Regions from separate parts of the Streptomyces sp. NPDC059564 genome, predicted to be linked through region 2. Evidence: riboswitches for the same ligand, from Rfam matches in the RefSeq annotation. Region 2 holds a riboswitch; each other region holds the start of a gene.

Region 1 (9,369 bases), on a different contig from region 2:
TTCACCGCCGAGCAGCTGAGCGAGCTGGTCGGCGGGGCCGGCCTGGAGGTCGGCGCGGTCCACGGCGTACGGATCTTCGCCGACCTGGTGCCCGGCGTCCTGGTCGACACCGAGCCGGGAGCGGTGGAGGCGCTGCTGCGTCTGGAGGAGGCCGCCGCCGAGCTGCCCGCCTTCCACGCGGTCGCCACGCAGCTGCACGTCCTGGGCGAGAAGCCCGCCTGATCTGCGCCCTTGTCCGAACGGGCTCGGCCGGACCCCCTCCGAACCGGCGCTCCGCCACGTATGATCGAAGACACCGGTCGGCATGCCGGAGAGCTCATTGGGGAATAAGCGCCTCAGTGACCGCGCTGGCGACGGTACGTTTCACGTAATGCTCCATGGTTTCTTGGTTCGGCTTGGCTCAGCGGATCGCAGAATGTGGCGTAGAGGGCGGGTATCACGGGGGCGATTCCCCGCCTATCCTGAAGGGGACCCCTGGTCGCTACCCCCCGCGACCGACGGATGAGGAGGACTCCCGTGCCGCTCTCGGAGCACGAGCAGCGAATGCTCGAGCAGATGGAGCGAGCGCTGTACGCCGAAGACCCCAAGTTCGCGACAGCGCTTGAGGGCAGTGGACTGCGCACGTACACCCGGCGACGGGTCTACCAGGCAGTCGCAGGCATTGTGGTGGGTATCGCGCTCCTCATGACCGGTGTGATCTGGCAGGAAGTGCTCTGGATCAGCGTGGTGGGATTCCTCGTCATGCTGGCCTGTACGGTCCTCGTCGTCACCGGTTGGCGCAAGGCACCCAAGCCCGGCGAGCAGCCCGTCTCCGGAAGTGCAGGCGGTTCGGCCCGTGGCGGCCAGAACCGGCAACGTCGGTCGATGATGACCCGCATCGAGGAACGGTGGCAGCGCCGCCGTGACGAACAGGGGCAGTAGCCCCCCGTACACACTCCGTCGGTGAGGGGACGGCCGCCATCGTGCGGCCGTCCCCTCACCGTTTGGCGTCCCGTCACCGTTAACACCCGGCGGACGATCCCTCCTGCGGCATGATGTGCGGGTGAGTGTGCTCCCCCTGGTCTTCACCAGCGGCTGGGCCAGCGGGATCAACGCGTACGCCGTGGTCCTCCTGCTCGGCATCTTCGGCGCCACCGGCCTGACCGACGAGGTCCCGGCCTCGCTCCAGCGCACCGACGTGCTCGTCGTCGCGGGCGTGCTCTTCCTCTGCGAGGCGGTGGCCGACAAGATCCCGTACGTGGACTCCCTCTGGGACTCCGTCCACACCGTGATCCGGCCGGTCGCGGGCGGCGTGGTGGGTGCCCTGCTGGCCGGGCAGAGCGGCTCGATCCCCGACCTGGCGGCGGGCGCGGTCGGCGGTACCACCGCCCTGGCCAGCCATTTCGTCAAGGCCGGCACCCGGATGGCGATCAACACCTCGCCGGAGCCCTTCAGCAACATCGCCGTCAGCACCGCCGAGGACCTCGGCGTGGCCGGCATCATCACCTTCGCCATGTTCAACCCGCAGGCCGCCGCGATCATCGCGGCCGTCCTGCTGGCCGCCGGCCTGGCCATAGTCGTCTACCTGTGGAGCCGGATCCGCCGCTTCCTGCGCCGTCGTGCCCAGCGCCGCGAGGAGCGACGGCTGGCCGCCGAGGTCCGCGAGGCCACCGGGGCACCACCGGGCTGAGGCCCTGACCTCGCTCGATAGGCTCAGCCGCATGGCGAGAATTGCGGTGATCGGCGCCGGCATGGGCGCGATGGCGACGGCGGCCCGGCTGGCGGTCGCGGGACACCAGGTGACGGTGTACGAGCGGGGTACCACCTACGGCGGAGCGGTCGGCCGCCACACACGCGACGGCTTCGCCTTCGACACCGGCCCCGGGCTGCTGCACCTGCCCGCCGTCTACCGCGACCTCTTCGTGAAGACCGGCAAGCGCCCCCTGGAAGACCTGGTCGACATGGTCCAGCTGGACCCGGCCCTGCGCCACGTCATCGGCGACACCTCCGTCACCCTGCCGGGCGCCTCGCGCGGCGGGGTCGCGGCCGCCCTCGACGAGGCCTTCGGCAAGGGTGCGGGCGAGCGCTGGAACGCCGTCCTGGGGCGCGCCCGGGACACCTGGGACGCCACCCGCCGCCCCCTGCTGGAGGAGCCCCTGCGCCCCGACTGGCAGGTCCTGGGCCGCGACCCCTACCCGGCGGTCCGCGGGAGCGGCCTGCTGCGCCGCCGCACGCCCTCGCTGGCCGAGGTCGCCGCGCGCGAGCTGGGCGGCGGCCGGCTCGGGGAGCTGCTGTGCGGGCGGGTACGGGCGTACGGGCTCGACCCGGACGCCGCGCCCGCCTCGGCGGCGGCGCTGCCGTACATGGAACAGACCTTCGGCAGCTGGTACGTCCGCGGCGGCATGCGGGAGCTGGCCACCGCCCTGTACGAGCGCTGCCTGGAACGGAAGGTCACCTTCGCCTTCGCCACGCCCGTACGGGAGGTCCTGGCGCGGGGCGGCAAGGCGGCCGGAGTGCTGCTGGGCGACGGCACCGAGGCGGCGGCGGACTCCGTCGTCTGCGGGATGGACCCGAGGCGGCTCCCGGCCAAGTCGGTGTCCTGGCCGCACGGCGGGGCACCGGCCCGCGGCGACGGGGTGCCCGGACGGCTGACCCTGCTGCTGGCCCTGCGCGGGGCCCGGCCGGCCGACACCGTGCACCGCACCCTGGTGCACTCCCCCGGACTGGACGTCACCGTCCTGCGCCCGGACGACCCGGCCACCCGGCCCGACGCGGACCACGAGGCGGTCACCGTGACCGCCGTGTGCGGCCCCGCGGGCGGGGCTCCGGTGCCGGACCCGGAGGAGCTGCTGGACCTCGCCGCGCGGGCCGTCCCGCGGCTGCGGGAGAGGCTCCTGTGGCTGGAGGTGCGCACCCCGGCGGACGTGGAGGCGGCGACGGGCGCGCTCGGCGGTTCGGTGCCCCCGCCCGCGCTCGCCGGGAACGGCGGGCGGCTGCTGTACCCCGCCAACGCGACGGCCCTGCCCGGGCTGTACCTCGCGGGCGGCTGGGCGCACCCCGGCGGCGGGCTCGCGCACGCCGGGATGACCGGGGCCCTGGTGGCCGGGCTGATCGTGGAGGGGGCCGGTTTCCGGGGCTCGCAGTGAGCGGGTGAGCCCCGGAGCGGCGCGTCAGTAGCGGTACTGCTCGTACTCGCCGTTGCCGTTGCCCTGGTACGGGTACCCCTGCGGCGGCTGCTGCTGGTCCTGCTCCGGGTACCCCGCCGGGTTGTCGGTGCCGCGCTGCTGCGGCACCCAGACCCCGCCGGGCGGGGTGTCCGTGGAGTACTGCTGCCCGGGGTCGGCGTAGGACGGGTACGCCGTGTAGGCCGTGTAGTCGGGGTAGTTGTCGGGGGCGGGCGGGCCGACCGCGCCGCCCGTGCCGATGTACGGGTCCGAGTACGCGGCGTAGACCTGCTGTTCGCCCGTCGGGTAGCCGGTGTAGTCGTAACCGCCCTGACCCTGCTGGGGGTCGTAGGAGGCCGCGTACTGGTGGGCGTCCTGCTCGGCGGTGGTGAACGGCGAGGCGAAGGCGGCGGTGGCGTCGGGCTGCCGGGGGGCGAAACTCTGTATCCCGTACGAGCCCGTGTCCTCGGGGACCGGCTGCGGGGTGAACACCTGGTCGTCCTCGGCGTCGTGGCCCCGCGGGTGGCCGTCGTCCGGGCCCTGGGCGTCGTACTCCAGCCCGCTGACCTCCAGCGCGGGCTCCGGGCGCGGCGCACTGCCGCCCCGGCGGCGCCGGCTCTGTGCCTGCCGCACGGGCTCGCCGCCGCGGCGCAGGGCCCAGCCGGCCACGAAGCCCTTGCGGAAGGAGAGCGTCACCAGGGTCTGGCCGACGGCGAAGGCGGTCGCGCCCGCGGCGATCACGAGGACGGAGGGCAGCACCACCCCCGCCACGACGCCGACGAACCCGGCGAAGGCGAGCAGGCGCCAGCGCAGCCGGGCCTTGTACTGCATCAGGACCTCGGCAAGCAGCCACAACGCGACGATGCCGAACGCGATGTAGAGGACCGTCATTCCCATGCAAGGCCCCTCTCGGTACGGCCGCCGGCGCGGGAACGGGGGACGGCCGATCAGGCCCGCTGGTGCAGGCCCAGGTTCTCGTAGATCTCGAGGGACGCCGTGGAATTGTTCAGCGTGATGAAGTGCAGACCCGGGACACCCTCGGACAGCAGCCTCGCGCAGAACTCCGTGGCGAACTCGATGCCAATGGAGCGTACAGCGGCCGGATCGTCCTTGACGGCGAGCATGCGCTCTTTCACGTCCGCGGGGAAGACCGCGGTGCTGAGTTGAGGCAAACGGTCGAGCTGCTTGATGCCCACAACAGGCATGACCTCGGGGATGATCGGGGTCTCGCAGCCCGCCTTGGAGGCGCTGTCGCGCAGCCGCAGATAATTCTCGGGATCGAAGAACATCTGGGTGATGGCGTAGTCCGCGCCCGCGCGGCACTTGTCCACGAAGTGCCGGATGTCCGTGTCCCAGTCCTCCGAACGGGGGTGCATCTCGGGGAAGGCGGCGACGCCCACGCAGAAGTCGCCGGACTCCTTGACCAGGCGCACCAGATCGGCGGCGTAGTCCACGCCCTCGGGGTGCCTGACCCACGGACCCATCGGGTCGCCCGGCGGGTCGCCGCGCAGCGCGAGCATGTTGCGGATGCCGGCGTCCGCGAACTGGCCGATGACGTGGCGCAGCTCGGCGACGGAGTGGTCCACGGCGGTGAGGTGCGCGACGGGGGTCAGGGTGGTGTCGGCGGCGATCTGCTGGGTGGCGCGGACGGTGCCGCCGCGGGTGGAGCCGCCGGCTCCGTAGGTGACCGAGACGAAGCTCGGGGAGACGGCCTCGATCCGGCGCAGGGCGTCCCAGAGGTTGCGCTCGCCCTTCTCGGTCTTGGGGGCCCAGAACTCGAAGGAGTACGAGCGCCCGGACGCGAGGAGGTCGCGGACCGTGTGTGCACGGTCCGACCAGGTGGAAGCGGTACCAAGGGCCATACCGGCAGGTTAGACGCGCGGCTCTGCACTCCGAAGCGGCGTCCATCCATTGGACACGTTTTTGGACACTACCCCAGGCGGGCGCGGATCCGCTTGGAGAGTTCGTGGGCCGCGGCCTGCGGATCGGAGGCCTCGGTGATGGCCCGTACGACGACCACGCGGGTGGCTCCGGCGTCCAGCACCTCGTCCAGATTCGTGCCGTCGATGCCGCCGATGGCGAACCAGGGGCGGTCCTGTCGCAGGGAGGCGGTGTAGCGGACGAGGTCGAGGCCGGGGGCGTGGCGGCCGGGCTTGGTGGGGGTGGGCCAGCAGGGGCCGGTGCAGAAGTAGTCCACGCCGGGTTCGGCGACGGCGGCGTCGACCTCGGACTCGGCGTGGCAGGAGCGGCCGATCAGGACCGATTCGCCGAGGATGGCGCGGGCGGCGGGGACGGGGATGTCGCCCTGGCCGAGGTGCAGGACGTCGGAGCCGATGGCGTGCGCGACGTCGGCGCGGTCGTTGACCGCGAGGAGCTTGCCGTGGCGGCGGGCGGCCTCGGCGAAGACCCGCAGGTGTTCGAGTTCCTCGCCGGCTTCCATGCCCTTGTCGCGGAGCTGGACGATGTCGACGCCGCCGGCCAGGGCGGCGTCGAGGAATTCGGGGAGGTCGCCCTGCCGCTTGCGGGCGTCCGTGCACAGGTAGAGCCGGGCGTCGGACAGGTGCTGCATGGGTGTACCCCCCGTGGTGGTGGCGTACGGGCCCGCGCGGGGCCCGTACGCCGGTGGATCAGCCGGTCAGAGGGCGAGCGCCTGGGCGCGTCGCTTCACCTCCGTGCCGCGATTCTCACTCAGCGCCTGCACCGGGGTGCCGGGCAGGGTGTCGTCGGCGGTGAACAGCCACTCCAGGATCTCCGCGTCGGTGAAGCGGTCGTCGCGGAGCACGGTCAGCAGGCCGGGCAGGCCCTTGACGATCTTGTCCCCGTCGATGAAGGCGGCGGGGACCTGGAGGGAGCGGTTCTCGCCGCGGCGCACGGCGAGCAGCTGACCTTCCTTGACCAGCTGGCGAACCTTGGTCACTTCGATGTCGAGCATCTCCGCGATGTCGGGGAGGTACAGCCAGGCGGGGACAAGGGCGTCGATCTTTGCGTCAATCTCGGTCACAGGCACAAGCCTGCCATCTCGGACCGACAGCCGGTACCCGAGCTGCCCCGGACGGGGGCCGGGGCAGGCCGGGACCGGGCTCGGCAGGGCGTCCGGCGGGGCCGGGCAGGCGGCGGCCGGGCAGGCGGCGGCGGTCGGGCGGCGGCCGGTCAGGCCGTGGCCGACTTCAGCGGGACCGAGGGGTCGGCGATCTTCGCCGGGTCCACGGGGACGGCCGATTCGATCAGCCTGCGGCCCTGCGCCAGGTCGCGCGGGCGGCCCACGGCCAGGACCGCGACGAGCGCGCCGCCGCGCAGCCAGCACACCGACCAGGCGGCGTCGTCCGGGTCGCCGCGCCACAGCAGGGTGTCGGCGCCGCCGTGGTGGCCCGCGTACTGGACGAAGCGGCCGAACTGCTCGGACCAGAAGTAGGGCACGGGGTCGTAGGCCTGGACGGGCTCCCCGGCGACGATGTTCGCCGCGACCGCCCGGGGGCCCTGCAGGGCGTTGTCCCAGTGATGGACCAGCAGCCGGGCGCCGTAGCGGGCCGAGGGGAAGGAGGAACAGTCGCCCACCGCGTACACCCCGGGCAGGGAGGTGCGCAGGTACGCGTCGGCGGTGATCGAGCCGTCGGGGCCGCGCTCGATCCCGGTGCCGTCGAGCCAGCCCGTGGCGGGCCGGGCGCCGATGCCGACGACCACGGCCCCCGCCGCCAGTTCCCGGCCGTCCGCGAGGTCGACCCGGCCCTCTTCGATCCCGGCCACCCGGGCGCCGGTGATCAGGGTGGCTCCGGCCTCGGCGTACCACCGGGCCATGGGGGCGGCCACCTCCGCGGGCAGGGCCCCGGCCAGGACCCGGTCCGCCGCCTCGACCACCGTGACGGCGCAGCCGGCCTCGCGGGCCGCCGTGGCGAACTCGGCGCCGATCCAGCCCGCCCCGACGACCACCAGGGCGGGGGCCGCGGCGAGGACGGGGCGCAGCCGGGTGGCGTCGTCGAGGGTGCGCAGCAGGTGCACGCCCGGGACGCCCTCGGCGCCGGGCAGGGTCAGCGGTTCGGCGCCGGTGGCCAGCACGAGGACCTCGTACGGGACGGGGCCGGCCGGGGTGTCGAGCTCGCGCGCGGCGGCCCGTACGCCGGTGACCTCGGTGCCGAGGCGCAGGTCGATGCGCAGTTCCTCGAAGTCGACGTCGAAGGCCACGTCGAAGGCGGAGTCCTCGGCCTTGCCGAGCAGCACCGCCTTGGACAGCGGGGGCCGGTCGTAGGGCTGGTGGGGTTCGGCGCCGAGGAGGGTGACGGGGCCGTTGAAACCCTGTTCCCGCAGGGCCACCGCCGTCTGCACCCCGGCCATTCCGGCGCCGACGATCACGACACCGGGCTTCGTCTGCTGCGTCTGCTCGCTCACCCGGCCCAGCCTAATGAACTGACGGCCCGTCAGGAACAGGGGGCGGGGAGAGACGGCGGGAAGACAGCGGGGAAGCGGCGGGGACAGCGGGGAGGCAGCCTTACCCGCCACCCGCGCCGGGGTTAGTCTGGCCACCGTACCTATCGCGGGAGTCCGGGCGCACCGGGCTGAGAGGGAGGCTGGCCGGCCTCCGACCGTACGAACCTGATCCGGGTCATGCCGGCGAAGGGAGGGGCTGGACGCCCATGCACTCATCTCGGAACGGATCCGGTCGAAACGGATCCGACGCCCTCGTCATCGGGGGCGGCATCATCGGCCTGGTCACCGCCTGGCGGGCGGCCCAGCGCGGACTGCGCACCGCCCTCGCCGACCCCGACCCCGGCGGCGGCGCCGCCCGCGTCGCGGCCGGCATGCTCGCCGCCGTCACCGAACTGCACTACGGCGAGGAGACCCTGCTCGGCCTCAACGTGGCCTCCGCCGCCCGCTACCCGCGGTTCGCCGCCGAACTGGCCGAAGCCTCCGGCGGCATGGACATCGGCTACCGGGCCTGCGGCACCCTCGCCGTCGCCCTCGACGCCGACGACCGCCTCCACCTGCGGGAGCTCCACGCCCTCCAGCGCCGCTGCGGCCTGGAGTCGCAGTGGCTCACCGGCCGCGAGTGCCGCCGCCTGGAGCCGATGCTGGCCCCGGGGGTGCGCGGGGGGCTGCGCGTCGACGGGGACCACCAGGTGGATCCGCGGCGGCTCGCGGCGGCGCTGCTGGCCGCCTGCGAACGGGCCGGGGTCACCGTGCACCGGGCGCGGGCCGACCGGCTGCTGACCACGGCCGACCGGGCGGTGGGCGCCGTACTGGAGGACGGTACGGAGCTGCGCGCCGGCCAGGTCGTCCTGGCGGCGGGCTCCCTCAGCGGGCGGCTGGCGGGGGTGCCGCCGGAGGTGGCGGTGCCGGTGCGGCCCGTCAAGGGTCAGGTGCTGCGGCTGGCGGTGCCGCCCGCGTACGCCCCGTTCCTGTCCCGGACCGTACGGGCCGTCGTGCGCGGCAGCCACGTCTACCTGGTGCCCCGCGAGAACGGCGAGCTCGTCGTCGGGGCCACCAGCGAGGAACTCGGCTGGGACACCACGGTGACGGCGGGCGGCGTGTACGAACTGCTCCGCGACGCCCACGAGCTGGTGCCCGGCATCACCGAACTCCCGCTCGTCGAGACCCGGGCGGGCCTGCGCCCCGGCTCCCCCGACAACGCGCCGCTGCTGGGCCCGACCGACCTGCCCGGGCTGCACCTGGCCACCGGGCACTACCGCAATGGGGTGCTGCTGACCCCCCTCACCGGCGACGTGATGGCGGAACTGCTGGTCACCGGCACCGTCCCGGAGGTCGCCCGCCCCTTCACCCCGCGCCGCTTCTCCACCACGCGTCAGGAGTCCTACGCATGACCATCTCCGTGAACGGCGAGCCGCGCGAGATCGCGGCCGGCACCACCCTCGACGCCGTGGTGGCCACCCTGACCGCGGCCCCTTCCGGCGTGGCCGCCGCGCTCAACGAAACGGTCGTCCCGCGCGGGCGGTGGCCGCACACGCCGGTGGACGAGGGCGACCGGATCGAAATCCTGACCGCTGTCCAGGGAGGCTGACCACCATGGCGGACGACCTCTTCACCCTCGGCGGCCGGACCTTCTCCTCCCGCCTGATCATGGGCACGGGCGGCGCCCCGAGCCTGGACGTCCTGGAGCGCGCCCTCGTCGCCTCCGGCACCGAGCTGACCACGGTGGCCATGCGGCGCCTGGACCCGACGGTGCAGGGCTCGGTCCTGTCCGTCCTGGACCGGCTCGGCATCGCGGTCCTCCCCA
Region 2 (9,369 bases):
GTCGGGTGGTCCGGCCGGGCGATGAACACCGTCGCCCCGAACTCGCCCAGCGACACGGCGAAGGCGAAGCCCGCCGCGATCAGCAGCGCCCGCCGCACCAGCGGCAGGTCCACCTCCCGCCAGGCCCGCAAGGGGGAGGCGCCGAGCACGGCCGCCGCCTCCCGCAGCCGCCCGTCCACGGCCCGCAGCACCGGCAGCATCGTCCGCACCACGAACGGGACGCCGACGAGGGCCTGCGCCAGCGGCACCAGGATCCACGAGGTCCGCAGGTCCAGCGGCGGCTCGTCCAGGGTGATCAGGAAGCCGAAGCCCACCGTCACGGCGGACACCCCGAGCGGCAGCATCAGCAGCGCGTCGAAGCCCCGTACGAAACGCCCCGCGCGCCGGGTCAGCGCGGCGGCCGCGAGCCCCCCGATGAACAGGGCGATGGCGGTGGCGGCCAGCGCGTACTGGAGGGAGTTCCAGATGGCTTCCAGCGGCGGCACCAGAAACGTTCCGCCCCCGGCGCCCGCGTCCTGGAGCGCCCGGTAGAAGCCCAGCCCGTACCCGCCGGGCGCGTCGAAGGACCGCTCCACCAGCACGGCCAGCGGCGCCACGATCAGCAGCAGCACGGTCAGCAGCACCCCGCCGAGCAGGCCGCGCTGCGCCCACCCGCGCGGCCGGTGCGAGGTGCGCGCCGGGTCCACGAGCCGCAGGGCGGTCTCGCGCCTGCGTACGGTCCGGGCGTGCACGGCGAGGATCAGGGCGACGGCGGCGAACTGGACCATGGTCAGCACGGCGGCCGTCGGCAGGTCCAGCAGCTGCGCGGTCTGCCGGTAGACCTCCACCTCCAGGGTGGAGTACGAGGGCCCGCCGAGGATCTGCACGACCCCGAACGAGGTGAAGGTGAAGAGGAACACCATCAGCGCGGCGGCGGCCACCGCCGGGGCGAGCGCGGGCAGGGTCACCCGCCGCCAGGCGGCGAACCGTCCGGCGCCCAGCACCCGGGCGGCCTCTTCCTGGCGCGGATCCAGCTGGGCCCACAGCCCGCCGACCGTCCGTACGACGACGGCGTAGTTGAAGAAGACGTGCGCGAGCAGGATCGCCCAGACGGTGGTGTCCAGCCGGACGCCCCAGAGCTCGTCCAGCAGCCCGCCCCGCCCGACGAGCGCCAGGAAGGCGGTGCCGACGACCACGGTCGGCAGCACGAAGGGGACGGTGACCAGGGCGCGCAACAGCTGCTTGCCCGGGAACTCGAAGCGCGCGAACACGTACGCGGCGGGCAGGGCCAGCAGCAGGGTGAGGGCGGTGGAGGCCAGCGCCTGCCAGGTGGTGAACCACAGCACACCGGCGATGTCGGGCTCGGCCAGGACCTCGCCGATCCGGCCGAACTGCCAGCCCTCGTCCGTCTTGAGCCCGCGCCCGACGATCGCGGCGACGGGATAGGCGAAGAACAGCCCGAAGAAGGCGAGCGGCACGGCCATCAGGGCCAGCCGGACGGCCGTGGCGCGCCCGCCCTCCTTCGGGGAGCTCTCCCGCACTACTTCACGACGAGCGAGGACCATGCCTTGACCCACTGCTCACGGTTCTTGGCGATGGCGTCGGGGGCGACCGTTTCCGGCTTCTCGACGACCACGCCGTGCTTCGTGAACAGCTCCGGCAGCTTCGCGTCCTTGACCACCGGGTTCACGAACATCTGGAGCGGCATGTCCTCCTGGAACTTCTTGCTCACCAGGAAGTCGAGGAGCGCCTTGCCGCCCTCCTCGTTCTTCGCGCCCTTGAGCAGGCCCGCGAACTCGACCTGGCGGAAGCAGGTGCCGGTGGCCACGCCCGTGGGCGCCTCGGCCGGCTGCGGCTCACCGTAGAGGACCTCGACCGGCGGGCTGGAGGCGTAGGAGACGACGAGCGGCCGGTCGCCCTTGGCCTTCTTGCCGCCCGCGGAACCGGAGAAGCGCTCGTTGTAGGCCTGCTCCCAGCCGTCGACGACCTCGACGCCGTTGGCCTTGAGCTTGCTCCAGTAGTCCTTCCACCCTTCCTCGCCGTACTTGCCGACGGAGGCGAGCAGGAAGCCGAGGCCGGGCGAGGAGGTCGCGGCGTTCTCGGTGACCAGCAGGTTCTTGTACTCGGGCTTGACCAGGTCGTCCAGCGTCTGCGGCGGGGCGATCTTCTTGTCGGCGAAGTAGGCCTTGTCGTAGTTGACGCAGATCTCGCCCGAGTCGACCGGGGTGACCCGGTGCTGCTGGTCGAGCACGAACTCCGGCTTGACCTGGTCCAGGCCCTTGGCCTGGTACGGGGTGAAGATCCCGTTGTCGAGGGCGCGCGAGAGCAGCGTGTTGTCGACGCCGAAGAAGACGTCGCCGCGCGGGGAGCCCTTGGTGAGGATCTCCTGGTTCAGCGCGGCACCGGCGTCCCCGGACTTCAGGACCTTGACGGTGTAGCCGCTCTGCTGCTCGAACTCCTTGAGGACCGTGTCGGTCACGTTGAAGGAGTCGTGGGAGACCAGGGTGATCGTCTTGGACTTCGGGGCGTCGCTCGCGCCCGCGGGCTTGTCCTTGGCGTCGCCGCCGCCACAGGCGCTGAGCGTGGTGACGCCGAGCGCGGCCGCGAGTGCGACGCCCGCGATCTTCTTGGTGGTGCTCACTGGTGAATTCCTCCTGGGATGTCCAGGAGAAGACGCGGCCCTGCCCGGCGCTCTGTGGGAGCGGACGCCGGGCAGGGCGCAACAGCTTGAGTGATGACCGAACTTCCTACCCCGAATGACCGGGGCGAGGTTCAGAGGGTCTGCGGATGACGGTTACCGCACTCTCAGCGCTGTGGCGCTCCCCTGTCGGAATGATGAAGTTGTCCGGCCACAGGGTACCCCGCGGCCGATTGTGAACGGTTCTGGCCGGAAGCTAGCGCTCGGAGGCGGCCAGCTGGCCGCACGCGCCGTCGATCTCCTGGCCACGGGTGTCCCGTACGGTCACCGGCACGCCGTGCCGGGCGATGGCCTCGACGAAGGCCTTCTCGTCCTCGGGGCGCGAGGCGGTCCACTTCGAGCCCGGCGTCGGGTTCAGCGGGATCAGGTTGACGTGCACGCGCTTGCCCTTGAGCAGGCGGCCGAGCAGGTCACCGCGCCAGGCCTGGTCGTTGATGTCGCGGATGAGCGCGTACTCGATGGAGATGCGGCGGCCGGACTTCTCGGCGTACTCCCAGGCGGCGTCGAGCACCTCGCGGACGTTCCAGCGGGTGTTGACCGGTACGAGGGTGTCGCGCAGCTCGTCGTCCGGCGCGTGCAGCGAGACCGCGAGGCGGCACTTGAAGCCCTCGTCGGCGAAGCGCAGCATGGCCGGGACCAGACCGACGGTCGAGACGGTGATGCCGCGCTGCGACAGGCCCAGGCCGTCGGGCTCCGGGTCGGTGAGCCGGCGGATGGCGCCGACGACGCGGTTGTAGTTGGCGAGCGGCTCGCCCATGCCCATGAAGACGATGTTGGAGAGCCGGGCCGGACCGCCGGGGACCTCGCCGTCGCGCAGGGCGCGCATGCCGTCGACGATCTGGTGCACGATCTCGGCGGTGGACAGGTTGCGGTCCAGACCCGCCTGGCCGGTGGCGCAGAAGGGGCAGTTCATACCGCAGCCGGCCTGCGAGGAGATGCACATGGTGACCCGGTCCGGGTAGCGCATCAGCACGGACTCGACGAGCGTGCCGTCGTGCAGCTTCCACAGGGTCTTGCGGGTGGTGTCGTCGTCGCACGAGATGTGCCGGATGACGTTCATCAGGTCCGGCAGCAGCTCCTGCTGGAGCTTCTCGCGCGAGGCGGCCGGAATGTCGGTCCACTCGGCCGGGTCGTGGGCGTAGCGGGCGAAGTAGTGCTGGGAGAGCTGCTTGGCCCGGAACGGCTTCTCGCCGATCGCGGCGACCGCCTCACGGCGCTCGGCCGGGGTCATGTCGGCGAGGTGCCGGGGCGGCTTCTTGGCTCCGCGGGGTGCGACGAACGTCAGCTCTCCCGGGACGGGGCGGGGGGCCATGGGGGTACTCCTCAGCGTTTGCGAGCCCTGGTGCGGGCGACCTCCGCGTCGGCGGAGACTTGTCGATGGCACGACCGGTGCCCGGAGACCTCACGGGTCCACCCCCGCCGTAGAACGGGGAAAGCGCGCCACCCGGAGGTGACGCGCTTATCAGGATAACCCGCCCGGTCGTATCAGCCGGTGCCGACGAACGCGGCCAGCAGCAGCCAGACCACCGGAGCGGTCGGCAGCAGCGAATCGAGCCGGTCCATGATGCCGCCGTGGCCCGGGAGCAGGGTGCCCATGTCCTTGATCCCCAGGTCCCGCTTGATCATCGACTCGCCCAGGTCGCCCAGGGTGGCGCTGACGGCGACCGCGAGACCCAGCAGCAGGCCCTGCCACCAGGCACCCCCGTCGATCAGGAACTCCATGCACAGCGCGCCGGCCGCCATCGCGAAGGCCACCGCCCCGAGCAGCCCCTCGCGGGTCTTGCCGGGACTGATGCGCGGCGCCAGCTTGGTCTTGCCGAAGCGCCAGCCCACCGCGTAGGCCCCGGTATCGCTGACCACGGTCAGGACCAGGAAGGTGACGACCCGCTGGGGGCCGTCGTCGGCGGTGAGCAGCATCGCGACGAAGGTCGCCAGGAAGGGCACGTAGAACGCCGCGAAGACACCGGCCGTGACGTCCTTGAGGTAGTCCTCGGGCGGTTCGGTCATCCGCCAGACGAGCACCGCCAGCGCCGTGAGCGCCATGGCCACCCAGGCGCCCTCGGCCCCCCGGACGTACCCGGCGATGACCATGGCGGCGCCGCCGACCGCGAGCGGGACGAGCGGGGCCTTGATGCCCTTCTTCTCCTGGAGCCGGGAGGTGAGCTCCCACAGGCCGACGACGACGGCGACGACGATCACGCCGACGAAGACGGCCTTGACGATGAACAGCGAAGCGAAGATCACCGCACCGAGGCCGACGCCGACCCCTATGGCGGCACGCAGATCCCGCCCCGCGCGCTTCTTGGGCGGTGGCGGGGAGGCGTCCTGCGGTGCCTGCGAAGGCGGAGGCGGGGGGCTGGGCATGGGCTCCTGCGGCGGCGTCTCGGCGCGGAACGGGGGGCCGCCGAAGGCGGCGGCCCCCCGATCGCGTGCTTCCCGGTCGTCGAAGGCACGGCCGGCGGCATCGGGCACGATGGGCATGGGCCGAGTCTGCGGGCCCACCAGCGCATCGTATGCGGGACCCGCCGCAGCCGGCTCCGCGGCCCAGGGAGAGTCGTTCATCAGACCTCGAGGAGCTCGGATTCCTTGTGCTTGAGCAGCTCGTCCACCTGCGCGACGTACTTCGCGGTGGTGTCGTCGAGCTCCTTCTCGGCGCGGCGCACCTCGTCCTCGCCGGCCTCCTTGTCCTTGACGAGCTTGTCAAGGGCGTCCTTCGCCTTGCGGCGCACGGAACGGATGGAGACCTTGGAGTCCTCGGCCTTGTTCTTGGCGACCTTGATGTACTCCTTGCGGCGGTCCTGCGTCAGCTCGGGGAAGGTCACCCGGATGATGCGGCCGTCGTTGCTCGGGTTGACACCGAGGTCGGAGTCGCGGATGGCCTGCTCGATGTTGCGCAGCGCGGACGCGTCGAACGGCGTCACGATCGCCATGCGCGGCTCGGGCACCGCGAAGGACGCCAGCTGGTTGATGGGCGTGATGGCACCGTAGTACTCCGCCACGATCTTGTTGAACATCGCCGGGTGCGCACGACCCGTGCGAATCGCGGCGAAGTCTTCCTTGGCGACGACGACGGCCTTCTCCATCTTCTCCTCGGCCTCGAGGAGGATTTCTTCGATCACCACGTGCTCCTGCATGTCAGATTTGGATGGTTCAGGCGGGCGGGGCGGTGCGAGCCGCCCGGACCGGGCCCGGCCGGGGCCGGGCCGCGGCGGGGCTCAGACCCGGGTGCCCTGGGCGCTCACGAGCGTGCCGATCTTCTCACCCTTGACGGCGCGGGCGATATTGCCCTCGGCGAGCAGTTCGAAGACCAGGATCGGCAGCTGGTTGTCGCGGCACAGCGTGATGGCCGTGGCGTCGGCGACCTTGAGGTCCCGGGACAGCACCTCGCTGTACTCCAGCGCGTCGAACTTCACCGCGTCCGGATTGGTCTTCGGGTCGGAGTCGTAGACCCCGTCGACGCCGTTCTTGCCCATGAGCAGGGCCTCGGCGTCGATCTCCAGGGCGCGCTGGGCGGCCGTGGTGTCGGTGGAGAAGTACGGCATGCCCATGCCCGCGCCGAAGATCACGACGCGGCCCTTCTCCAGGTGCCGCACGGCGCGCAGCGGGATGTACGGCTCCGCGACCTGGCCCATGGTGATGGCGGTCTGGACGCGGCTGTCGATGCCTTCCTTCTCCAGGAAGTCCTGGAGGGCGAGGCAGTTCATGACGGTGCCGAGCATGCCCATGTAGTCGGACCGCGCCCGGTCCATGCCGCGCTGCTGCAGCTCGGCGCCGCGGAAGAAGTTGCCGCCGCCGATGACGATCGCGATCTCGGCGCCGTCTCGGACCACGGCCGCGATCTCGCGGGCGATGGCGTGCACGACGTCAGGGTCGACACCCAGCCCGCCGCCGCCGGAGAAGGCTTCGCCGGACAGCTTCAGCATGAAGCGGCGACCCTTCTTCTCGTGGTCGCTCTTGTCGTGGGAAGCGGTGTGGGGGTCCACGCCCTGATTCATGGAGATCTCCTCGTGCACATACGAAGAAGGCCATTGCCGGTGGGTCCTTGCGGTTCCCTCTACGGCAATGGCCTCCTCGTCAGATCTGCGGTCGTCCTGCGCGAGCGCGGACGACTGCTTCAGACCCTACCGGGGTCCGGTGTCCGTCGCGTACGGACGGACTCAGATGCCGACCTTGATGCGGGCGAAGCGCTTCAGGGTGACACCGGCCTCGTCCAGAACCTTCTGGACGGACTTCTTGTTGTCCAGGGCGTACGGCTGGCCCAGGAGCGTGACGTCCTTGAAGAAGCCGTTGACGCGACCCTCGACGATCTTGGCGATCGCGGCCTCGGGCTTGCCCTCGGCGCGGGTGACCTCTTCGGCCACGCGACGCTCGGACTCGACGACCTCGGCCGGAACGTCCTCGGCGGTCAGGTACTTCGGCGCGAACGCGGCGATGTGCTGGGCGATGCCCTTGGCCAGGTCGGCGTCGGCCTTGTCCAGCTCGACCAGGACACCGATCTGCGGGGGCAGGTCGGGCATGGTGCGGTGCATGTAGGAAGCCACGAAGGCACCCTGGTACTGCGCGAAGCGGTCCAGGACGATCTTCTCGCCGAGGTTGGCGTTGGCCTCGTCCACGAACGCCTGGACGGTCTTGCCGGCCTCGATCTCGGACGCCAGCAGCGCCGCGATGTCCGCCGGGGAGGTGGCGGCCACGTGGGCGGCGAGCTGGTCGGCGACGACCAGGAACTTCTCGCTCTTGGCGACGAAGTCGGTCTCGCACTTGAGCTCGAGCAGCACGCCGGAGGTGGCGTCGGCGGCGATCAGGGAGGTGACGGCACCGTTCTCGGCGGAACGGCCCTCGCGCTTGGCGACACCCTTCAGGCCCTTGACGCGCAGGATCTCGTTGGCCTTGGTGACGTCACCGTCGGCCTCGACGAGCGCGTTCTTGCAGTCCAGCATGCCGGCGCCGGTGAGCTCGCGGAGCTTCTTGACGTCAGCGGCGGTGTAGTTCGCCATGAGTCTGTGATTCTCTCTCGAAGTCGTAGATCTACGGGTGAACGGCGGAGGAGTCGCGCTCGTGGCGCGGCTCCCCCGCCGTCATCGTCCGTGCTGCGAGTGCCCGGCGGATGAACGCCGGGCCCCGTCAGTGGGTCAGGCCTGCTCGGCGTCGGCGGCCGGAGCCTCGACGACGGCCTCGGCGACAACCTCGGCCGCGGGGGCCTCGGTCTCGACAACGGCCTCGGCCGCGGGGGCCTCGGCGTCGTCGGCCTTCTTCTCGCCCTCGAGCAGGTCGCGCTCCCACTCGGCGAGCGGCTCGGCGGCGGCCTTCTCGCCCGGCTTCGAGTCACCGGTCGCGGCACCGGAACGGGCGATGAGGCCCTCGGCGACGGCGTCGGCGATCACGCGGGTGAGCAGGGTGACGGAGCGGATCGCGTCGTCGTTGCCCGGGATCTTGTAGTCGACCTCGTCGGGGTCGCAGTTGGTGTCGAGGATCGCGACGACCGGGATGTGCAGCTTGCGCGCCTCACCGACCGCGATGTGCTCCTTCTTGGTGTCGACGATCCAGACGGCGCTGGGAACCTTCGACATCTCGCGGATACCACCGAGGGTCTTCTCCAGCTTGGTCTTCTCGCGGGAGAGGACCAGGAGCTCCTTCTTGGTGAGACCCGAGGCGGCGACGTCCTCGAAGTCGATCGCCTCAAGCTCCTTCAGACGCTGGAGGCGCTTGTAGACGGTGGAGAAGTTGGTGAGCATGCCACCGAGCCAGCGCTGGTTGACGTACGGCATGCCAACGCGCGTCGCCTGCTCGGCGATGGCTTCCTGCGCCTGCTTCTTGGTACCGACGAACATGATGGAGCCACCGTGCGCGACGGTCTCCTTCACGAACTCGTAGGCGCGGTCGATGTACGACAGCGACTGCAGCAGGTCGATGATGTAGATGCCGTTGCGCTCCGTGAAGATGAAGCGCTTCATCTTCGGGTTCCAACGGCGGGTCTGGTGACCGAAGTGGACGCCGCTTTCCAGCAGCTCCCGCATCGTGACGACGGCCATGGCCATCTCCTTGGTTTCTCGGTTTTGGTTCCTGACGCCCCGACGCGCCCTGCCCCGCAGAGGGACCGAGAGACGCTTTCACCAGGCCGTTTCCGGCCGATGCTGGGGCGTGCGAAGTCGACCCGGTGACCCGGATCGCCACAAGAAGTGTACGGGACCCGGCGGTATGCCGGGTGACGCCGTTGTCCACACCCTTTCGGCCATCCACAGGCACGGCCGTCCGCCACCCTCCGCGCGGGACCCTGTGGGGCATGACGACACTGCTGCTCACCGTGATCCTGGCGCTGTCCCAGACCCTCGTCCCGGGGGTCCGGCCGCTGCCCCCGCCCCTGTCCGTCGCGCGCTGGTGGGATCCGCCGCCGACGCCCTACGCGGCCGGCCACCGCGGAGTGGACCTGTCGGCCCCGGTGGGGGCGCGGGTCCGGGCCGTCGGGCCCGGGCGGGTGCACTACGCCGGGCAGGTCGCGGGGCGCGGGGTGCTCTCGCTCACCCTCCCGGGGGGCCTGCGGACGACCTACGAGCCGGTGCGGCCGCTGGTCGCGGAGGGTGAGGCGGTCACGGCGGGACAGGAGGTGGCGGTCCTCACAGCCGGCTCCCACTGCCCCGGACCCTGTCTGCACTGGGGCCTGCTGACCGGGGAGGACGCCTACCTCGACCCGCTGG
Region 3 (9,369 bases), on a different contig from region 2:
ACCGAGGTCCTGGCCGTCAGACCGTGGCACATGTAGAGGGCGATCAGCATGATCGCGCTGGCTCCGATGACCGCGACGAGAAGGGGGTTCGAGCCCTGGAGGATCGCCGGGAGGATGAACAGCATCAGGATCCCGAAGCTGACCACCAGGGCCACGAGCGCGAAGACGCCGCGCATCCGTCCGACCACGACGACCGCGACGGCGAAGATCCCGGCCAGCACCGCCAGCGGGAGCTTGCGGTTCACGTCGATCACGGAGTACTGGAGGTCCCGCGGAGCGTCCGGGGCGTAGGCGACCACCACCTTCTGGCCCTTCTCCAACTGCCGCGGCGCGCCCGGCTGGACGATCTCGAAGAAGGCCCGGCCCTTCTCCGGCCCGGTCGTGACCTCGACGGTCGCCTTCTTGCACTCGCCGGTCTGCGCGGCCTGCGCCTCGCGCCCCTCGGGGGTGGAGGTGTCGCCGGTGGGGGGCACCTGCGAGGCGTTCACGGATTTGCAGTCGACCTTTGCCAAGGCGACGACCAGGCCCTGCTGGGTCTGGCGGTCGAACCCCACTCCGGTGCGCTCGTGGGCCGGGGCGCCGCCCGGCCAGAGGACCACCATGCCGATGAAGACGGCGGCGGCGAAGGGGATCAGAACCGCGGCGATGACCTTGCGCAGATGCTTGGAGACCGGGGCAGCCGGCCCGTGGCCGTGGCTGTGGGAATGCCCATGCGGGGCACCGGCCGCGGGTCCGTGGGACTCGTGCTCGTGACCGGTGTGGCCATGGGGATCCGTGGGCGTGGTGGGGGGCTGCGGCGAGGACGTCACTGGCAGATCATCGCAAGAGATGAGGGGGCCCACTGTTCAGCACGCCACAAATGACGCTAGCGTGGGGGCACCTTTGCACAACGCGGGAGCTCGGAGCACCGGGCTGAGAGGGCGCTGATCACCGTACGCGCATGAAAATGCGTACGGGAAGAGGCTGCGCCGACCGCCGAACCTGTTACCGGGTAATGCCGGCGTAGGGAGATCAGGTCTCATGACCATTCAGGACGCACGCACGCCTGCCGTCAGCCAGGACGCCGACGGCCAGACCGAGCGCCAGCCCGGCTGGCACAAGGGATACCTGGCGGGCTCCCGCCCGGACATCCGGGTGCCGGTCCGTCAGGTCCACCTCACCAACGGCAAGGACGTCACGCTCTACGACACGTCCGGCCCGTACACCGACCCGCAGATCGAGACCGACGTGCGCCGGGGACTGCCGCCCCTGCGCGAGAACTGGATCATCGGACGCGGCGACACCGAGGAGTACGCGGGCCGTCCCGTGCGCCCCGAGGACGACGGCATCAAGCACACCTCCCCGCGCGGTGGCCTCAAGAACCTCGACGCGGTCTTCCCCGGCCGCCCCCGTCAGCCCCGCCGGGGCCGTGGCGGCGCTGCCGTCACGCAGCTCGCGTACGCCCGCCGCGGCGAGATCACCCCGGAGATGGAGTACGTCGCGATCCGCGAGAACGTCTCCCCCGAGGTCGTCCGCGAGGAGATCGCCGCAGGTCGCGCGGTGCTCCCCGCCAACGTGAACCACCCCGAGATCGAGCCGATGATCATCGGCAAGCGGTTCCTGGTGAAGGTCAACGCCAACATCGGCAACTCCGCGGTCACCTCCTCGATCGAAGAGGAGGTCGACAAGATGACCTGGGCCACCAAGTGGGGCGCCGACACGGTCATGGACCTCTCGACCGGCCGCAACATCCACACCACGCGCGAGTGGGTCCTGCGCAACTCCCCCGTCCCGATCGGCACCGTGCCGCTGTACCAGGCTCTGGAGAAGGTCGACGGCCGCGCCGAGGACCTGACCTGGGAGATCTACAAGGACACGGTCATCGAGCAGGCCGAGCAGGGCGTCGACTACATGACGGTTCACGCCGGCGTGCTGCTGCCGTACGTCCCGCTCACCGCCCGCCGCAAGACGGGCATCGTCTCGCGCGGCGGCTCGATCATGGCCGCGTGGTGCCTGGCGCACCACAAGGAGAACTTCCTCTACACGAACTTCGAGGAACTCTGCGAGATCCTCGCGACCTACGACGTCACCTACTCGCTCGGTGACGGCCTGCGTCCCGGCTCCATCGCGGACGCCAACGACGCGGCGCAGTTCGCGGAGCTGAAGACGCTGGGCGAGCTGAACACGATCGCCAAGCGCCACAACGTGCAGACGATGATCGAGGGCCCGGGCCACGTCCCGATGCACAAGATCAAGGAGAACATCGACCTCCAGCAGGAGATCTGCGAGGAGGCGCCGTTCTACACGCTCGGCCCGCTGACCACGGACGTCGCGCCCGCGTACGACCACATCACCTCGGGCATCGGCGCCGCGATGATCGCCTGGTGGGGCACCGCGATGCTCTGCTACGTCACGCCCAAGGAGCACCTGGGCCTGCCGAACCGGGACGACGTGAAGACCGGCGTGATCACGTACAAGATCGCCGCGCACGCCGCCGACCTGGCCAAGGGCCACCCGGGCGCCCAGGAATGGGACGACGCCCTGTCGGACGCGCGCTTCGAGTTCCGCTGGGAGGACCAGTTCAACCTGGCCCTCGACCCGGTCACGGCCCGTGAGTTCCACGACGAGACCCTGCCGGCCGAGCCCGCCAAGACCGCGCACTTCTGCTCCATGTGCGGTCCGAAGTTCTGCTCGATGAAGATCTCCCAGGACATCCGCCGGGAGCACGGCGGCGACCTGAAGGCCGAGGAGATCCAGGCGGGCATGGCGGAGAAGTCCGCCGAGTTCGCGGCCTCGGGCAACCGCGTCTACCTGCCGCTGGCGGACTGACACCGCAGACGAGCGCCGTCCCGGGAGGCTGTGCGGCTTCTCAGGACGGCGTTTCTGGCGCGCTTGTCGGTCGGGCGACGGCTACCAGTAGCATCCGGTGGTTCGCCCGGACCGACCTGCGGTCTCTGCGTGATGAAAGAGGCGCCAGTGCACGACGTACAGTCCCCTCCGGTCCAGGAGCAGCTGCCCGGCGAAGTCGTGGCCCTGGCGGCTTCCGAAGGGCTGGGAGAGCTTCGGGCGTCCTTCCTCCCGAAGCGCATGGGCGCCGGCAGGATCGCCGGCCTGGCCTTCTTTTCGCTCTTTGGCCTGCTGGTCTTCGTGCTGCCTGGCCTGCTCTTCATCTGGCAGCTCCTGCAGGCCCCCAACTTCAACCGCAAGCAGGCGGCGAAGCGGATCCATTGCTTCGAGCACGGGCTCATCGTGAGTGATCGCAGCGGTCCGGTCGCCGTCCGGTGGGACTCGGCCTCGGTGCTGCAGCAGATCACCGAGCGTTACGCGAACGGTGTGTACGTCGGGACCAGTTACCTCTACACGCTGTTCAAGCGGGACGGTTCCACGATCGAGCTGACGGGCTTCTACGCGAACCCGGAGGTCTGGGGAGCGGCGATCCAGCACGAGATCACCAGGGCCCAGCTGCCGGGAGTGCTCGACCTGTTGAGCCGTGGTGGAACCGCCCACTTCTGTGACATAGCCGTGAACGCGGGCGGGATGGCGACAGCGAAGCGGGGCACCCTGCCGTGGAGCGAGGTGCAGCGGGTCGAGGTCAAGAACGGCATGGTGTTCGTGGAGAAGGCCGGAAAGCTGCTGCCCTGGTCCAACACCCCGGTCCGCAAGGTCCCCAATTTCTTCATGTTCCTGGCAGTCGTCGACCACCAGCGTGGCCGAAGCTAACCCGTCAACCCGTTATCGAGTCTTTGCATTTCACTTGAATCACACGCGGGTTGATATTGGCGTGATTGTCGTGAACGCGTACAACGGGCGCCGATACGGTGCGGCGAGCACTACCGCTACGTCACGCACATCAGAGGATCACATGAGCACCCCGCAGAACCCCCAGGTCCCGTCGTCGCCCGAGGCGGTCGCGGCGGCTCCCTTCCCGTACGCCGAGGCCACGCAGGCCGCGGCATCGGCGCCCAGGAAGAGCAAGCGCAAGAAGGTGCTCTCGCTGCTCGGCACTCTCGCGGTGATCATCGTTCTGGCGGTCGTCAAGGTCGCCATCAGTGACGCGATCAACGGACCCGTGCACGCCAAGGCAGGCGAGTGCGTCTCTGTCACCGGCAGTGCCAATAACCCGTCGGTCGATACGGTCGGCTGCGGTGACAGCAAGGCCACGCACACGGTGTCGAAGGTCGTCGACAACACCTTCGACGTCAACGTCTGCGGCGACGGCTTCGACGCGCTCGCGCAGCAGATGGACGACGACGAGTTCGTACTCTGTCTGACGCCGAAGAAGTGATCACCGGTACCGCCGGAACCACGTCGTAGCACGGCGGTTGGTCCCATCCGGGCATGAGCCGGCTGACGGCCGGATCGTGGTCTTGACCTGGAGTGCGCTCCAGCTCCTAGAGTGCGGGCGCATGACCATGCGATACCGAAATCTGGGTGGGACCGGCATCGAGGTGAGTGCGCACTGCCTCGGCACGATGATGTTCGGGGCGGTGGGGAACCCGGACCACGAGGAGTGTGCCCGGATCATCCATGCCGCGCTCGACCGGGGCATCAACTTCGTCGACACCGCGGACATGTACTCGGCCGGTGAGTCCGAGGTGATCGTCGGGAAGGCGCTCAAGGGGCGGCGCGACGATGTCGTGCTCGCCACGAAGGTCCACTTCCAGATGGGAGAGGGCCGCAATCGCAGCGGCAACTCGCGGCGCTGGATCGTGCGCGCCGTGGAGGACAGCCTGCGGAGGCTGGACACCGACTGGATCGACCTCTACCAGGTGCACCGGCCGGACCACACGACCGACGTCGAGGAGACGCTGTCGGTCCTGGGCGACCTGGTCAGGGCCGGGAAGATCCGGTCCTTCGGGTGCTCGACCTTCCCGGCCGAAGAGCTGGTCGAGGCCCATCACGTCGCCGAGCGGCGGGCGCTGCCCCGCTTCCGGACCGAGCAGCCGCCGTACTCGATCCTCGCGCGGGGGATCGAGGCCGACGTCCTGCCGGTCGCCCGTCGCTACGGAATGGGCGTGCTGACCTGGAGCCCGCTCGCGTCGGGCTTCCTGAGCGGGAAGCACCGGCTCGGCCGCCCGGTCGATCTGACCTCGGGCCGTGCGGCGCTGACTCCGGCGCGGTTCGATCCGGCGATCCCGGGCAACGTCGCCAAGCTGGAAGCCGTGGAGCGGCTCGTCGAGCTGGCCGGAGAGATCGGCTGCACGCTGCCGGAGCTGGCGGTCGCCTTCCCCGTCGCCCACCCGGCGGTCACCTCGGTGATCATCGGCCCCCGGACGATGGAGCAGATGGAGTCCCTGGTGAAGGGGGCCGGTCTGGTTCTCGATGACGCGGTGCTCGACCGGATCGACGAGATCGTGGCTCCGGGTGAGAACCTCTACCACCCGGACGGGGTCTGGCGCCCGACGGCCCTGACGGACGCAGGACAGCGGCGGCGGGCGCTGAGCGACCGGGCCGCGGGCTAGACGGGCGCCCGGCGCGATGTTTCACGTGAAACACCGGCCGGTTTCCCGGCCGGTGTTTCACGTGAAACGGAGACCGCGGGCCGCAGGGCGGCAGCGGCGAAGCCGCGGTTGGCCCGGGTCTGACGTCGGTAGGACTCCGGCAGCTCGGGCATGGCCAGCAGCCGGTCGCAGGCTCGGATGGACGTGGCCATGTCCCCGGTCCAGTACGCGGTGACCGAGTGCTCGAAGAGGAGCCCCCACCGGTACACCCAGGGCTGTACGAAGAGCAGGTCGTCCGGGACCGGCCGGTTCAGGACCGCCCCTGTGATCGCATGCGCCGAGTGGTGGCGGCCCAGCAGCCGCAGCCGGCAGGCGAGTTCGTAGCAGGCTTCCAGGCGGCCGGGCCGGGAGTCCCAGGCACGCGAGAGGGCGTCCATGGCGGCGGGCCAGTCTTCGGAATCGCCGTACAGGACCCCGGCCTGGAGGAGCGAGTAGTAGACCTCCTCGGCCCAGCCGCCCAGGGTGGCGCGCCGTTCGTAGAGCTTGATCGACGCGGCGGTGTCCCCCATGTCGCGCAGGGTCTGGGCGAGGTGGAAGACCGTGTGGGGATTGGACGGGTCCCGCTGGAGTTCCGCACCCAGCAGGCGGGCGTTGCGCTCCAGCCGGCCGGGCCGGGAGGCGCCGTCGGTGTGGTCCTCGGTGACGAGGGCGTCGAGGTTCTCCTGGAGGCCCGGCCGCCGGTCGTTCTCGTCCCGCCGGTCGCAGGTGAGGTACGCGTGGGTGACGCCCTCGTACCGCCAGGGCAGATCGGCCCGGACGAGGCGCTTGACCCGGGATTCGGTCCCGCCTGTGTGGCGGAGCACGTACGAGTCGGCCGTGAGCGCGGGCAGCGGGCCGGTGCGGCGCAGGACGTGGTCCGCGTCGAGGAGGAGCAGGTAATCGGCCGTGCCGAGGGCGCGGGCGATGTTGAGGCTCCGGTTGTGGCCGAAGTCGGTCCAGGAGTCCTCGTGGAGTTCGCCCGGGATCCCCGCCAGGGCCGAGCGGATCAGCTGCTGGGTGCCGTCTGTGGATCCGGTGTCGGAGATGACCCAGCTGTCGATGAGACCCCGTACGGAGGCGAGGCAGCGCTCGATGACGGCGGCCTCGTCCTTCACGATCATGCAGAGGCAAATGGTCGGCTTCACGGCCGCTGACCCTAGGGACGGGTCCGGGCTGGCGGGGTGGCGCCGCGCCGGGCGCGGCCCCGGGTGGCCCTCTGCCGCGCGGCCAAGTGGTCCCCCGGGCTGGGCCGTTCAGTGGCCGGCCGGCAGGGGCCTGCGGCTCGCGCCGGTATCCAGTGCCGGCGTCGACGGCCGGCATCGACGGCCGGTGTCGAGTGCCGGTGTCCTATTCGGGCTCGTGTTCCGGGCCGCCGAAGTCCGGGCTGGTGAAGTCCGGAGGCGTGTAGCCGGGCCGGGGACTCTGTGAGCGGGATCCCGGACTGCTGAAGTCGGGCCGGCTGTACCCCAGGTTGGGGATGCGCCCCGCCTCGGGCGTACGGGGTACGGGATAGCCCGGCCCGGCGCTCGGATCGGCCAGCGCGTCCCGCAGGAACGGCACGATGCCCCGCTCCAGCAGGGCATGGCGCCAGGCCTCCCGGGCCCGCGAGAGCTCGTCGGGCAGGGAGGCGGCCTCCTCGGCGGCCACCTCCGTGGAGCTGTTGCGGATCGCCGTCACCAGCAGCCCGATCACCGCGAACAGCAGGGCGGCCACGGTCAGTGCGCCGAACAGCCAGCCCGCCGTCAGCATCGTGTCGGCGAAGGCCGGTGCGGGTTCGACCATCTTCAGGCTGTAGCCCACCAGCAGGAAGATCAGCATGGCGGTGCCGGCGAGGACGGGCGCGAGGACCGCGACCACGGCGCTCACACCGGCGCCGCCGCCGTCTTCGCGGCCGTCGTTCCCGTCCTCGGCGGTTCTGCCCGAGCCCGTGAGGGCCTCGTCGCGCAGTTCCTCCCGGATCTTGACGTAGTGGTCGTACTCGGCGGCGGCCGCCGCGGTGAGCAGTGCGGTGGCGCTGAGGGCCATCGTGCGCAGTTGTTCGGCGTTCAGCCGTTCGCCGAGGGTGGCGAGCTCGGGCCGTTCGTCCGCCGTGCGCAGCGCCTCGTCGAGGAGCCGGTTGAACTCGGGCCGGTCTTCGGTCAGCAGGTGCGGAGCGCTGGTCATGTGCATCCCCCGATGCTCCGTAGAAGCCGGTATGCCCGCGTAGACCCGGGCGCCGGCACAAACGGAGGAGAGCCTGCTACGGATAGAGCGATGGTAGAGCGCCCCTGCCACGCCGTGACAGGGCCTTTGCTGAAATACCCCGCTCCGAGAACGCTCAGTCGCTCAGAGGTAGTTGAACGACGAGCAGCTTGCCCGCCATGGTGACGCCGCCGTCCATGGCGATGGCCAGGCCGTCGGCGTACACGTGCGGTCCGTCCACGGCCTCCGGGCCGCGGGACTCGTCGCCGTCCTCGGTGCCCACTTCGCCGAGCAGGTACGGGATCGGGCTGTGTCCGTGGACGACGCGCCCGCCGCCGTAGGTGCCCAGGAGCTCCCTGACGGCGTCGGGGCCGGTCTCCTCGTCGCGGAAGGCGAACCGCTTGGTGAACTTCCGGAACAGGTCCCACGTGATGTCGGCGTCGTGGCGGTTGAGCAGCTCGTGGATGGTGTCGTTGACGTCCTCGATGGAGTTGCCGTAGTCGAGGTAGGCGGTGGTGTCGGAGTGCAGGAGCAGGTGGCCGTCCGCCAGGGTCGCCGCGTCCAGCCGGGACATCCACTGCAGGTGGACGTCCTCCAGGCGGTCCATGTCGGTGCGCTGGCCGCCGTTGAGCAGCCAGGCGGCCTGGAAGGTCGCGGTACCGGCGCCGGACTGCACGGGGGTGTCGCCGAACCGCTTGGCGCCGATGAGGAGCAGTTCGTGATTGCCCATCAGGGCCTTGCAGTACCCGCCCGCGGCGGCGGCCTCGGCGGACAGCCGCATGACGAGGTCGATGACCCCGATGCCGTCGGGGCCGCGGTCGGTGAAGTCGCCGAGGAACCAGAGCCGGGCGTTGCCCGCGGACCAGCGGCGGTCGGCGTCGATCAGGTCCTGGGCCTGGAGTTCCGTGACGAGCTCGTCGAGGTAGCCGTGGACGTCGCCGACGACGTAGAGGGGGCCGGGACCGGCGGCCGGGGCTTCCTGGGGGACGTACTGGACCTGGACGGTGTCGCCGGGCCCGCCGGCCGGCGCGCCGCGGCCGATGACGGGCAGGTCGCGCTGCGTCGGCGTGTAGCCGTCATCGTCGGCTTCCGCGTCGGGGAACTCCGCGTGCGCGGCGGGGCGCTGGTGCGGGACCGTCTCCGTCTCCGCGTACCCGGGCCGCGGGTCGGCGGGCGCGCCCTCCGCGTAGTACGCGGGGTACTCGCCGTACACCGGACTTTCGCCGGGCAGCCCGGCGGACACGGCGTACGGTGCGGGTTCGGCGACCGGCACCCGGAAGTCCCGCAGCGTGTCCGTCCGCATCGCGGGTCCCTGACCGGCCCCCTGAGTCATCGACCCCTCCACCACCGTCGCGCTGCCGTACACCTGCGGACCCTCCTGACCTCCTGGGCGGAGGGTCCGTGATGTCGTGCGCCCATCATAGGAATGCGGCTCGCGCTCTGTGACGCACCAGGGGTGGTGAATCCTGGCCGGAGCCGGTCCTTCCTGCCGTTTTCTCCCGATATCGGTGTTGCGGAAATACTCGGCGGGGCCGTCGGCCCCGCCGATGTGGCGGTGTGGGGGTCAGTCCTGGGCCGGTGAGCGGGGTGGGCTGACCGTGGTCCGGGGGGTCCTGCGCTGCGAGGAGGTACGGATGATCAGCTCGGTCGGGACGACCTGTTCGACGGGACGTCCGGTGTCGACTCCCTCGATCGCGTCGATCAGCAGCTGTACGACGGCGGTGCCGAT

The links. A riboswitch is a leader RNA that binds a small molecule or an ion and turns the genes downstream of it on or off. The one in region 2 is predicted to bind thiamine pyrophosphate.
Region 1: it holds a riboswitch for thiamine pyrophosphate, as region 2 does, so the genes downstream of both, thiO (glycine oxidase ThiO) here and ACFV0Q_RS02530 (thiamine ABC transporter substrate binding subunit) in region 2, are expected to answer to the same signal.
Region 3: it holds a riboswitch for thiamine pyrophosphate, as region 2 does, so the genes downstream of both, thiC (phosphomethylpyrimidine synthase ThiC) here and ACFV0Q_RS02530 (thiamine ABC transporter substrate binding subunit) in region 2, are expected to answer to the same signal.

The regions. Positions count from the first base shown of each region.
Region 1 covers NZ_JBHWBP010000170.1:877-10,245, reverse strand. Annotated here, with positions in the region: gene ACFV0Q_RS25215 (class I SAM-dependent methyltransferase) at 1-222, shown strand, start outside; gene ACFV0Q_RS25210 (DUF3040 domain-containing protein) at 517-921, shown strand; gene ACFV0Q_RS25205 (DUF4126 domain-containing protein) at 1,043-1,669, shown strand; gene ACFV0Q_RS25200 (phytoene desaturase family protein) at 1,701-3,125, shown strand; gene ACFV0Q_RS25195 (hypothetical protein) at 3,150-4,040, opposite strand; gene metF (methylenetetrahydrofolate reductase [NAD(P)H]) at 4,091-5,005, opposite strand; gene thiE (thiamine phosphate synthase) at 5,074-5,712, opposite strand; gene ACFV0Q_RS25180 (Rv2175c family DNA-binding protein) at 5,779-6,144, opposite strand; gene ACFV0Q_RS25175 (NAD(P)/FAD-dependent oxidoreductase) at 6,294-7,526, opposite strand; TPP riboswitch at 7,662-7,774, shown strand; gene thiO (glycine oxidase ThiO) at 7,772-8,956, shown strand; gene thiS (sulfur carrier protein ThiS) at 8,953-9,153, shown strand; gene ACFV0Q_RS25160 (thiazole synthase) at 9,159-9,369, shown strand, end outside.
Region 2 covers NZ_JBHWBP010000005.1:52,856-62,224, forward strand. Annotated here, with positions in the region: gene ACFV0Q_RS02525 (ABC transporter permease) at 1-1,463, opposite strand, end outside; gene ACFV0Q_RS02530 (thiamine ABC transporter substrate binding subunit) at 1,520-2,620, opposite strand; TPP riboswitch at 2,706-2,815, opposite strand; gene rlmN (23S rRNA (adenine(2503)-C(2))-methyltransferase RlmN) at 2,874-3,989, opposite strand; gene ACFV0Q_RS02540 (phosphatidate cytidylyltransferase) at 4,163-5,239, opposite strand; gene frr (ribosome recycling factor) at 5,239-5,796, opposite strand; gene pyrH (UMP kinase) at 5,893-6,672, opposite strand; gene tsf (translation elongation factor Ts) at 6,835-7,671, opposite strand; gene rpsB (30S ribosomal protein S2) at 7,807-8,706, opposite strand; gene ACFV0Q_RS02565 (M23 family metallopeptidase) at 8,958-9,369, shown strand, end outside.
Region 3 covers NZ_JBHWBP010000001.1:65,052-74,420, forward strand. Annotated here, with positions in the region: gene ACFV0Q_RS00320 (YibE/F family protein) at 1-809, opposite strand, end outside; TPP riboswitch at 882-1,026, shown strand; gene thiC (phosphomethylpyrimidine synthase ThiC) at 1,021-2,808, shown strand; gene ACFV0Q_RS00330 (DUF6585 family protein) at 2,956-3,699, shown strand; gene ACFV0Q_RS00335 (hypothetical protein) at 3,842-4,264, shown strand; gene ACFV0Q_RS00340 (aldo/keto reductase) at 4,392-5,441, shown strand; gene ACFV0Q_RS00345 (glycosyltransferase) at 5,438-6,604, opposite strand; gene ACFV0Q_RS00350 (hypothetical protein) at 6,807-7,628, opposite strand; gene ACFV0Q_RS00355 (metallophosphoesterase) at 7,777-8,988, opposite strand; gene ACFV0Q_RS00360 (LacI family DNA-binding transcriptional regulator) at 9,205-9,369, opposite strand, start outside.